3 regions of the Segeticoccus rhizosphaerae genome follow, and region 3 is predicted to be linked to each of the others. Evidence: predicted binding sites of a transcription regulator. Region 3 holds the regulator's gene; each other region holds the start of a gene.

Region 1 (3,272 bases), on a different contig from region 3:
CTGGTCCCCGTGCCGGTCGACGAGCACTGGCGGATGACCGGGGAGTCGCTCCGGGCGGTCCTCGAGCAGGAGGGCCCGGAGACGATCTTCGCCGTCGTCGCGACCTGCGGCACGACCAACTTCGGGGTGATCGACGACCTCGCGTCGGTCGCGGAGGTGTGTGGGGAGTTCGGGGTGTGGCTGCACGTCGACGGGGCCTACGGCGGCGCGGGCCTGGCTGCGCCGTCGATCCGCGACCGGTATGCCGGGGTCGAGCGGGCCGACTCGTTCATCGTCGACCCGCACAAGTGGCTGTTCGCCCCCTTCGACTGCTGTGCCCTGCTCTATCGCGAGCCGGCTCTCGCCCGCGCCGCGCACACGCAGAAGGCCAGCTACCTCGACGTGATCACCGACCGGCCGGAGTGGAACCCGTCGGACTACTCGGTCGGCCTGACCCGGCGGGCCCGCGGCCTGCCGCTCTGGTTCTCGCTGGCGGCGAACGGCACCCGTGCCTACACCGACGCGGTCGAGCGCACGCTGGAGGTGGCCCGGTTCGCCGAGGCGGAGATCGAGCGGCGGGACTACGTCGAGCAGGTCCATCCCGCCGGCCTGACCGTCGTGGTGTTCCGGCGGCTGGGGTGGGGTCCGGCCGACTACCAGGAGTGGAGTGACGGCCTGCTCGACCGTCAGGAGGGTTTCGTGGTGCCGACCTCGCACGACGGCGAGACCCTGGCGCGGTTCGCCATCGTCAACCCGCTGACCCGTGAGGACGACATCACGGCCATCCTGGGCTCGATGGCATGAGGCGCTCGAGGTGATGAACAGTTTGACGTGTGCGGGCGGCATACCGGCGGAACCGGACAGGGAATCACATGGCTGTCATTCGCGCGCTAGGATGGGCGGGCACGTCACCCAGGGAGGTCGCATGAACACCGCAGCGCAGGCCGAGAGCACGTCCACCGACGAGCTGAGCGAGCGCGATCGCGAGATCATCGCCTTCGAGCGCCAGTGGTGGAAGTATGCCGGCGCCAAGGAGCAGGCGATCCGCGAGCTGTTCGACATGAGCTCCACCCGCTACTACCAGGTGCTCAACTCCCTGATCGACAGCCAGGCGGCCCTCGAGGCCGACCCGATGCTGATCAAGCGGCTGCGTCGGCTGCGCGCGAGCCGCCAGCGGGCCCGGTCGGCCCGCCGCCTCGGTATGCAGGTCTGACGACGAGCGCGTGAGGATCGAGCGCAGCGAGGCCCGGAGCGCGCGAGGAGCCAGACCAATCAAGCAGGTCTGACGACGAGCGCGTGAGGATCGAGCGCAGCGAGGCCCGGAGCGCGCGAGCCCCACTTCCCGGGGGGATCTTCGTGAGGTTTCGGCCCCCAGGAGGGCGCCAAACCTCGCGAAGATTCCTCGCGGGGGCTTGGCATTTGCACTCGAGGGGGTCGAGTGCTAATCATTGCTTTAGCACTCTCACCCCGAGAGTGACAGAATGACTCGACCGTTCGTCGAGGACCGGAGAGCGCAGGGGACCTGAGCCTGCGGGATCCGGTTCGTCCGTCGCGGGCGACGCGCGGTCACTCAAACCGTATTCGTGTGGGAGGAACCACCGCACATGGCCAAGACCATTGCTTTCGACGAGGAGGCTCGCCGCGGTCTCGAGCGGGGCATGAACACCCTCGCCGACGCTGTCAAGGTGACCCTCGGCCCCAAGGGCCGCAACGTCGTGTTGGAGAAGAAGTGGGGTGCCCCCACCATCACGAACGATGGTGTGAGCATCGCCAAGGAGATCGAGCTCGAGGAGCCGTACGAGAAGATCGGCGCCGAGCTCGTCAAGGAAGTTGCCAAGAAGACGGACGACGTCGCCGGTGACGGCACGACGACCGCCACGGTGCTCGCCCAGGCCATGGTCAAGGAGGGTCTGCGCAACGTTGCGGCAGGCGCCAACCCCATGGCCCTCAAGCGCGGCATCGAGCAGGCCGTCGAGGCCGTGGCCGAGCAGCTGCTGACCTCGGCGCGTGAGGTCGAGACCAAGGAGCAGATCGCCCAGACCGCCGGCATCTCCGCCGGTGACCCGGCGATCGGCGAGCTCATCGCCGAGGCGATGGACAAGGTCGGCAAGGAAGGCGTCATCACGGTCGAGGAGAGCCAGACCTTCGGTCTGGAGCTCGAGCTGACCGAGGGCATGCGCTTCGACAAGGGCTACATCAGCCACTACTTCGTCACCGACACCGAGCGCATGGAGACCGTGCTCGAGGACCCCTACGTCCTCGTCGTGAACTCCAAGATCGGCGGCATCAAGGACCTGCTGCCGGTGCTCGAGAAGGTCATGCAGTCGGGCAAGCCGCTGGTGATCATCGCCGAGGACGTCGAGGGCGAGGCCCTGTCGACCCTGGTGGTCAACAAGATCCGTGGCACCTTCAAGTCCGTGGCCGTCAAGGCCCCCGGCTTCGGTGACCGTCGCAAGGCCATGCTGGCCGACATCGCCATCCTCACCGGTGGCCAGGTCATCTCCGAGGAGGTCGGCCTCAAGCTCGAGTCGACCGAGCTGGACATGCTGGGCAAGGCGCGCAAGGTCGTCGTGACCAAGGACGAGACGACCATCGTCGAGGGCGCTGGCGACGCCGACCAGATCGCCGGTCGGGTCAGCCAGATCCGCACCGAGATCGAGAACTCCGACTCGGACTACGACCGCGAGAAGCTGCAGGAGCGGCTGGCCAAGCTCGCCGGCGGCGTCGCCGTCATCAAGGCGGGTGCGGCCACCGAGGTGGAGCTCAAGGAGCGCAAGCACCGCATCGAGGACGCGGTGCGCAACGCCAAGGCTGCGGTTGAGGAGGGCATCGTCGCCGGTGGTGGCGTGGCTCTGATCCAGTCGGGCAAGACCGCCTTCGAGAAGCTCGACCTGGTCGGCGACGAGGCCACGGGTGCCAACATCGTCAAGGTCGCCATCGAGGCGCCGCTCAAGCAGATCGCGATCAACGCCGGTCTCGAGGGTGGCGTCGTGGCGGAGAAGGTGCGCGGGCTCGAGGTCGGCCACGGCCTCAACGCCGCGACCGGCGAATACGTCGACATGCTGGCTGCCGGCATCAACGACCCGGTCAAGGTGACCCGGTCCGCGCTGCAGAACGCTGCGTCGATCGCCGCGCTGTTCCTCACCACCGAGGCAGTCGTCGCCGACAAGCCGGAGAAGGCCGCACCGGCCATGCCGGGTGGCGACGGTGGCATGGGCGGTATGGACTTCTGACGATCAAGCGAGCGCAGCGAGCGTTGAGGAAGAAGTCCAAAAGGACAGCCTTCTGATCCG
Region 2 (3,272 bases), on a different contig from region 3:
CCAGGGCCCGACGACACGGACAATCTGCCGTCTCGTCCGGCGTGGCCTCGGGCAGCCGCGGGATCGCTCGCCGCAGCAGGCTCTTCAGCGCGTCGATATTGCGAGCGAAGACGCGCAGCACCTCGTCGTGGGTCACGGCCGGGCCGCCCTCCACGCCGGCGTCGTGGTCGGTCACCAGCGCGAGCGTGGTGAAGCACAGCGCGAGCTCGCGGGCGATGGCCGCCTCCGGCATACCGGTCATGCCCACGACCGACCAGCCTGCCTGCTGGTGCCACTGCGACTCGGCGCGCGTGGAGAAACGCGGTCCGTTGATGACGACCAGGGTGCCGCCGTCGACCGTGTTGACGGACGACTCGGCCGAGGCGGCAAGCACGGTCGATCGTCCCCTCGGGCAGTAGGGATCGGCGAAACCCACGTGGACGACCGGACCCTCGGTGTCATAAAGGGTGTGCGGCCGGCCCCAGGTGCGGTCGACCACCTGGTCGGGCACCACCACGGTGCCCGGCCCGTGCTCGGACCGCAGCGAACCCACGGCACACGGCGCCAGCACCTGCCGGACCCCGACCGCCCGCAGCGCCCAGAGGTTGGCGCGGTAGTTGACCCGGTGCGGGGGGAACCGGTGCCCCTGGCCGTGCCGGGCCAGGAACGCGACGCGCCGCCCCTCCACCTCGGCGACGACCACGTCGTCGCTCGGCGGGCCGAACGGCGTGGAGACCGGGACGGAGCGGGTGTCGGTGAGGAACTGGTAGAAGCCGGACCCGCCGATCACGCCGATCTCCGCGCGCAGCATCGGGTCTTGGTGCCCGGCCGTGGGCACAGCCTGTGTCGTCATGGCACCCGAGGCTAGTCAGGCGCTCCCGCGAGGCGGGCTGCCGGCAGATTCGCTGTGGACAAGGGCTCCGGCGGGGCGGCCCTGTGGAGCGAGGTGCGCACGACGTGGCCGTGGCGTCGGTGGGCGCCCACCCGTCGGTGGTCCCCATCCGTCGGCGGCCGCCCGATCAGGCCGCCCGGTCAGGCCGCGGAGCCGGCCTTCGTCGTGCTCTTGGTGGCGGCCTTCGACGCGTCGGAGCCCTTGGAGGACTTCGAGGACGAACCGTTCGCGCTCTCGGAGCCGTTCGACGAGGTCGTCGACGTGGTCTTGTCGCCGCCGGACTTCTCGGAATGGGCACCGTTGGACGTGCTCGAGCTCGACCCGCCCGAGCTGGAGCCGTTCGAGCTCGCCCGGGAGTCGGTGCGGTAGAAACCGGAACCCTTGAAGACGACGCCGACCGCGCCGAAGACCTTGCGCAGCCTGCCCCCGCACTGGGGGCAGACGGTCAGCGAGTCGTCGGTGAAGGCCTGCACGATGTCGAACCGGTGGTCGCACTCGGTGCAGGCATAGTCATAGGTGGGCACGTGCTCCTCCATCTGTGCTGGTGCCAGCTGTGACCCGGTCGGTCGCCTCACCGAGGTGGAGCTGGCACTGTCACGGGTCGAGTGCCAGTCTACGACGCCGCGCAGGCTGCCTTCGACCGCGTGCGCGCTGAGGTCACTGGTTCCACCCCGCCAGCCGCCCCCGCTCGCTCACCGCCCGCAGCCGCGCCTCGGCCCGGCCTCGGGCCGCACCGGTCGTCACGATCAGCAGCGAGTCGCCGCGGCGCAGCGGCGTGCGGGCATCCGGCACGAACGCCTCCCGGTCGCGCACGATCAGCGTCACGTTGGCTCCCACCGGCAGCCGCAGCTCGAAGACCTCCACGCCGTGCAGCTGCGACTCCGGCCCGACCTGCACCTGGAGCACGTCGGCGCCCAGCTCCTCCAGGGGCGTGGTCTCCAGCTCGAGGTCCACCGTGTGGTGGTCGCCGGTGATGCCCAGCCGCCGGGCCACCCACGGCAGGGCCGGGCCCTGGACGATCGTGAAGATGATGACGAGGTTGAAGACGAGGTTGAACAGCCACCCGGTATGCGGTGTGCCCACCGTGAGCGGGACGGTCGCCAGCACGACGGGCACCGCGCCACGCAGCCCTGCCCAGGACAGGAAGAGCTGCTCACGCAGCGGCATCGGGAACGGCAGCATCGACAACAGCACCGACGCCGGACGGGCCACGAGCAGCAGCACCAGGCCGATGGCGATGGCGGGGACGATCTGTGGGACGAGCTGGGACGGCGACGCCTCGAGCCCCAGCAGCACGAACAGCCCGATCTGGGCCAGCCAGCCCATCGCCTGGGCGAACGCACGGATCGCCGGCCGGTGCGGCAGGGCGATGTTGCCCAGCACCAGCGCGGCGACGTAGGTGGCGAGGAAGCCGCTGGCGTGGATCTCGACCGCCACGGCGTAGGCGAGGACGGTGAGCGAGAGGATCCCGATGGAGAACAGGCCGGAGGAGGTCGACGCTGCGCGGCGCATGACGAAGCCGCCGAGGAAGCCGACCGCCAGCCCCACCGCTGCGCCCCCCGCCAGCTCTCCGGCGGCGATGAGGACCAGCTGCCACGCCGGGTCGTGCACGGCGCCCGGCACCGCCTGGTGGGCGAGGACGACGACCAGCAGCACGACCGGCGCGTCGTTGAAGCCGGACTCCGCCTCGAGCACACCGGACAGCCGAGCGGGCAACGGGACCCGCCGTAGCACCGAGAAGACCGCGGCCGCGTCCGTGGAGGAGACCACGGCGCCCACGAGGAAGCCGATCTCGAGGGACACGTCGAGGATCCAGTGCGCCGCGAACCCGACGACCACGACGGAGACGACGACGCCGATGGTCGACAACACGGCGGCGGGGGCGACCGCGGAGCGGATGCCTGCCCAGGACGTGGTCAGTCCGCCCTCGGCCAGGATGAGGATGAGCGCGCTGTAGCCGAGCACCTGGGTCAGCTCCGCCGAGTCGAACCGGATGCCGAGACCCTCGTTGCCGATGGCCAGCCCGATCGCGAGGTAGAGCAGCAGCGTCGGCAGGCCGGCCCGGACCGCGAAACGCACGGCCGCGACCGAGACGAGCAGCACGAGGGTGCCGAGCAGGAGCACCGGTGTCAGGTCGTCCAGAGTGAACGCAGGGGGCACTGGCGTCGCGAGCACCAGACCCTCCTCTCCAGGACGTCCCCGGGCCGACCTGAGCGTGCCCTGCGTGCGCTGAGCGGGGCTTTCGGTGGCCTAGTCTCGCAGGGTGTCTCGTCCCAGGCTCCTGCGCCGCATCGGAATCTCGGCTCTCGCTCTCCTCCTGGTCGTGGCGGTGGTCGCTGCCGTCCTCGCGATCGGCCTGGTGCGCCGCTCCTTTCCGCAGACGTCGGGCGAGATCACCGTC
Region 3 (3,272 bases):
CAGCCGTGTCGCTCAGCCGACCCTCGTCGAGGAAGAACAGCGGGGCGGTCATGCGGCCGTGCTACTTGCCCATGAAGGCGCCGCGCAGCTTGCCGAAGAGGCCGTGGGAGTTGGGCGTCAGCCGACCCTCCGGCCGCTCCTCCCCGCGCAGCTCGGCCAGCCGCTGCAGCAGCTCCTCCTGCTCGGCATCCAGCCGGGTCGGCGTCTGCACCTCGATGTGTGCGATGAGGTCGCCGCGGCCACTGCCGCGCAGATGGGTCACCCCGAGCGAGCGCATGGTCACCACGTCGCCCGACTGGGTCCCGGCCGCGATGTCCAGGTCGCTCTTGCCGTCGAGGGTGTCGAGCTTGAGGCTCGTGCCCAGCGCCGCAGCGGTCATCGGCAGCTCGATGGTGCAGTGCAGGTCATCGCCGCGTCGCTGGAAGACCTCGTGCGGGCGCACGTTGATCTCGACGTAGAGGTCGCCGGCCGGTCCGGCGCCGGGCCCGACCTCACCCTCGCCGGCCAGCTGGATGCGGGTGCCTGTGTCGACACCGGCAGGCACCCTCAGCTTGAGGGTGCGCCGGGTCCGCACCCGGCCGTCGCCGGAGCACTCGAAGCACGGGTTGCTGATCACGGTGCCGAACCCCTGGCAGGCCACGCACGGACGGGAGGTCATGACCTGGCCCAGGAACGAGCGCTGGACCTGTTGCACCTCGCCGCGGCCGCCGCAGATGTCGCAGGTGCGGGTGCCGGAGCCCGGTTGCGAACCGTCGCCGTGGCAGGTCGAGCACTCGACCGCGGTGTCGATGGTGACCTCCTGCTCCCCGCCGAAGACGGCATCGTGCAGGTCGATGTCGAGGCGGACCAGGGCGTCCTGACCGCGTTGGTGCCGGGAGCGCGGGCCACGCTGGCCGGCCGCGGCGCCACCGAAGAAGGCGTCCATGATGTCGCTGAACGAGAAGCCCTGGCCGAAGCCACCCGCAGCGCCGCCATAGGGGTCGGAGCCACGGTCGAACGCCGCGCGCTTGCTCGGATCGGACAGCACGTCATACGCCTGCGAGACCCGCTTGAACTTCTCCTCGGCCTCGGGACCGGGGTTGACGTCAGGGTGCAGCTTGCGCGCCATCTTGCGGTAGGCGCGCTTGATCTCCTCGGCACTGGCGTCACGGCTGACGCCGAGGTCCTCGTAGTAGTCGTTCAACAGGTGTCCTTCTCAGGGGCTGGTCGGAGTTCTGGGGCGGCGGGATCGGCGGACCGGACGCGCGTCACGACTCGAGGATGTCGGAGACGTAGCGCGCCACGGCCCGGACCGAAGCCATTGTCAGGGGGTAGTCCATGCGGGTCGGACCGAGGACGCCGAGACCGGCGACTCGTCCGGTGCCGTAACCGGTGCTCACCACCGAGGTCGACTGCAGGCCGGCGTGCGGGTTCTCGGCGCCGATGCGGACCGCGACGGCCTCCTCGTCGTGGCCCATGGTGCCGAGCAGCTTCAGCAGCACGACGTGCTCCTCGAGCGCCTCGAGCACCGGCCCGATGGACAGGGGGAAGTCGGTGCCCGACCGGGCCAGGTTGGCGGTGCCCGCAAGCACCACGCGCTCCTCGCGCTCCTCCACGAGGGCGTCGTCCAGCGACCCGACCACGGCCCGCACCAGTTCACGGTCGTCGGGCTCGAACCTGCCCGGCAGCGACTCGAGCTCTGCCGCGGCATCACCGAGCCGGCGGTCGACGGCGAGCTCGTTGATGCGCTGCCGCAGCTCTGCCACGAGCCGCTGGCCCTCCGGCGTCGACATGTCGCGCGTGGCGTCGATCATCCGCTGCTCGACCCGCCCGGTGTTGACGATGAGCACCACCATCAACCGCCGGGCCGTCATGGGCACGAGCTCGATGTGCCGGACGGAGGAACGCGTGAGCGAGGGGTACTGCATGACGGCGACCTGGTGGGTGAGCGACGCCAGCAGGCGCACGGTGCGGTCGACGACGTCGTCGAGGTCCACCGCCCCCTCCAGGAACCTCGCGATGGCGACCCGCTCCGCCGCACTGAGCGGCTTGATGGAGGCCAGCCGGTCGACGAAGAGGCGGTAGCCCGCATCGGTCGGGATGCGGCCGGCGCTGGTGTGCGGCGCGGCGATGAGCCCCTCCTCCTCGAGCGCCGACATGTCGTTGCGGATGGTGGCGGCCGAGACGCCGAGCTGGTGGCGCTCGAGCAGCGCCTTGGAACCCACCGGCTCCGAGGTGTGGACGTAGTCCTGCACGATGGCGCGCAGCACCGCCAGACGTCGCTCCTCGCTCATGGGCCTACCTCCCACCCGATGCTCGTTCCGGTCCGCGGTCCCGCCGGCAGGCTCACCTGAGGGGGTGTGCGGCCACTGGTCGTCACTCACGCCAACGCACCTTGGCACTCAGGTATGCCGAGTGCCAAGTCTACGTCGTCCCTCCCCTCCTCGCGGACACGCCCGAGACCGGCCTGCGCGGCCGGGTGACCGGCACGACATACGCTCGCCTGTCGTGACCGACCGATATGGCTCCGACGTGCTCTCCGGCGACTGGCGCGCTCCCCGGCGCGGGCGGGCCCGCGAGGTGGAGGCCGAGCACGGGCTCGTGGTCGAGGACGTCGAGACGGGCTGGTGCGGCGCGGTCGTGCGCGTCGAGAAGGCCGGCGGCATGCAGGTCGTCCACCTCGAGGACCGCCGTGGCCGCAGCAAGGGCTTCCCGCTCGGCCCCGGGTTCCTGCTCGACGGCGCCCCTGTGGTGTTGACGCCGCCCACGGCGGCCAGCCGCCAAGCGCTGGGTCGGGCGAGGGCAGAAGCGGCGCGGACCGCGAGCGGGTCGCGGGCGGTGGCCGGTGCGCGCGCGAGGGTGGCGTCGGGGTCGCGGATCTTCGTGGAGGGCCGGCACGACGCGGAGCTGGTCGAGAAGGTCTGGGGCGACGACCTGCGCATCGAGGGCATCGTCGTCGAGCTGCTCGAGGGGGTCGACGACCTGGCGGCGGTGATTCGCGACTTCCAGCCGGGACCCGGACGCCGCATGGGGGTGCTCGTCGACCACCTCGTGCCCGGCAGCAAGGAGACCCGGCTCGTCGAGGAAGCCCGGGCGCTGCGGAGGTTCTCGCCGCACGTGCTCATCGTCGGCCACCCCTACATCGACGTGTGGCAGTCGGTGCGGCCGGCTCGGCTGGGCTGGGAGCGGTGGCCGGCGGTACCGCGCGGCACGTCCTGGAAGCACGGCATCCTCACCGAGCTCGGGTGGGCGCACACCACGCAGGCCGACGTCGCCCACGGCTGGAAGCGGAT

Evidence for each region. Region 3 encodes HrcA, which represses chaperone genes, less so after heat shock. Its sites were predicted from a motif close to TTNGCACTCGNNNNNNNCGAGTGCNAA; they were not measured.
Region 1: the regulator HrcA is predicted to act here: its motif matches at 1,398-1,424, upstream of groL (chaperonin GroEL).
Region 2: the regulator HrcA is predicted to act here: its motif matches at 1,457-1,483, upstream of FCN22_RS02820 (FmdB family zinc ribbon protein).

Annotation. Positions count from the first base shown of each region.
Region 1 is NZ_SWMA01000005.1:190,747-194,018, reverse strand. Features, by position in the region: gene FCN22_RS06335 (pyridoxal phosphate-dependent decarboxylase family protein) at 1-783, shown strand, start outside; gene napA (nucleoid-associated protein NapA) at 905-1,192, shown strand; gene groL (chaperonin GroEL) at 1,584-3,212, shown strand.
Region 2 is NZ_SWMA01000002.1:284,461-287,732, reverse strand. Features, by position in the region: gene FCN22_RS02825 (S-methyl-5'-thioadenosine phosphorylase) at 1-832, opposite strand, end outside; gene FCN22_RS02820 (FmdB family zinc ribbon protein) at 1,012-1,395, opposite strand; gene FCN22_RS02815 (potassium/proton antiporter) at 1,529-3,046, opposite strand; gene FCN22_RS02810 (penicillin acylase family protein) at 3,135-3,272, shown strand, end outside.
Region 3 is NZ_SWMA01000014.1:42,656-45,927, reverse strand. Features, by position in the region: gene FCN22_RS11315 (16S rRNA (uracil(1498)-N(3))-methyltransferase) at 1-52, opposite strand, end outside; gene dnaJ (molecular chaperone DnaJ) at 62-1,183, opposite strand; gene hrcA (heat-inducible transcriptional repressor HrcA) at 1,248-2,273, opposite strand; gene FCN22_RS11300 (DUF3097 domain-containing protein) at 2,488-3,272, shown strand, end outside.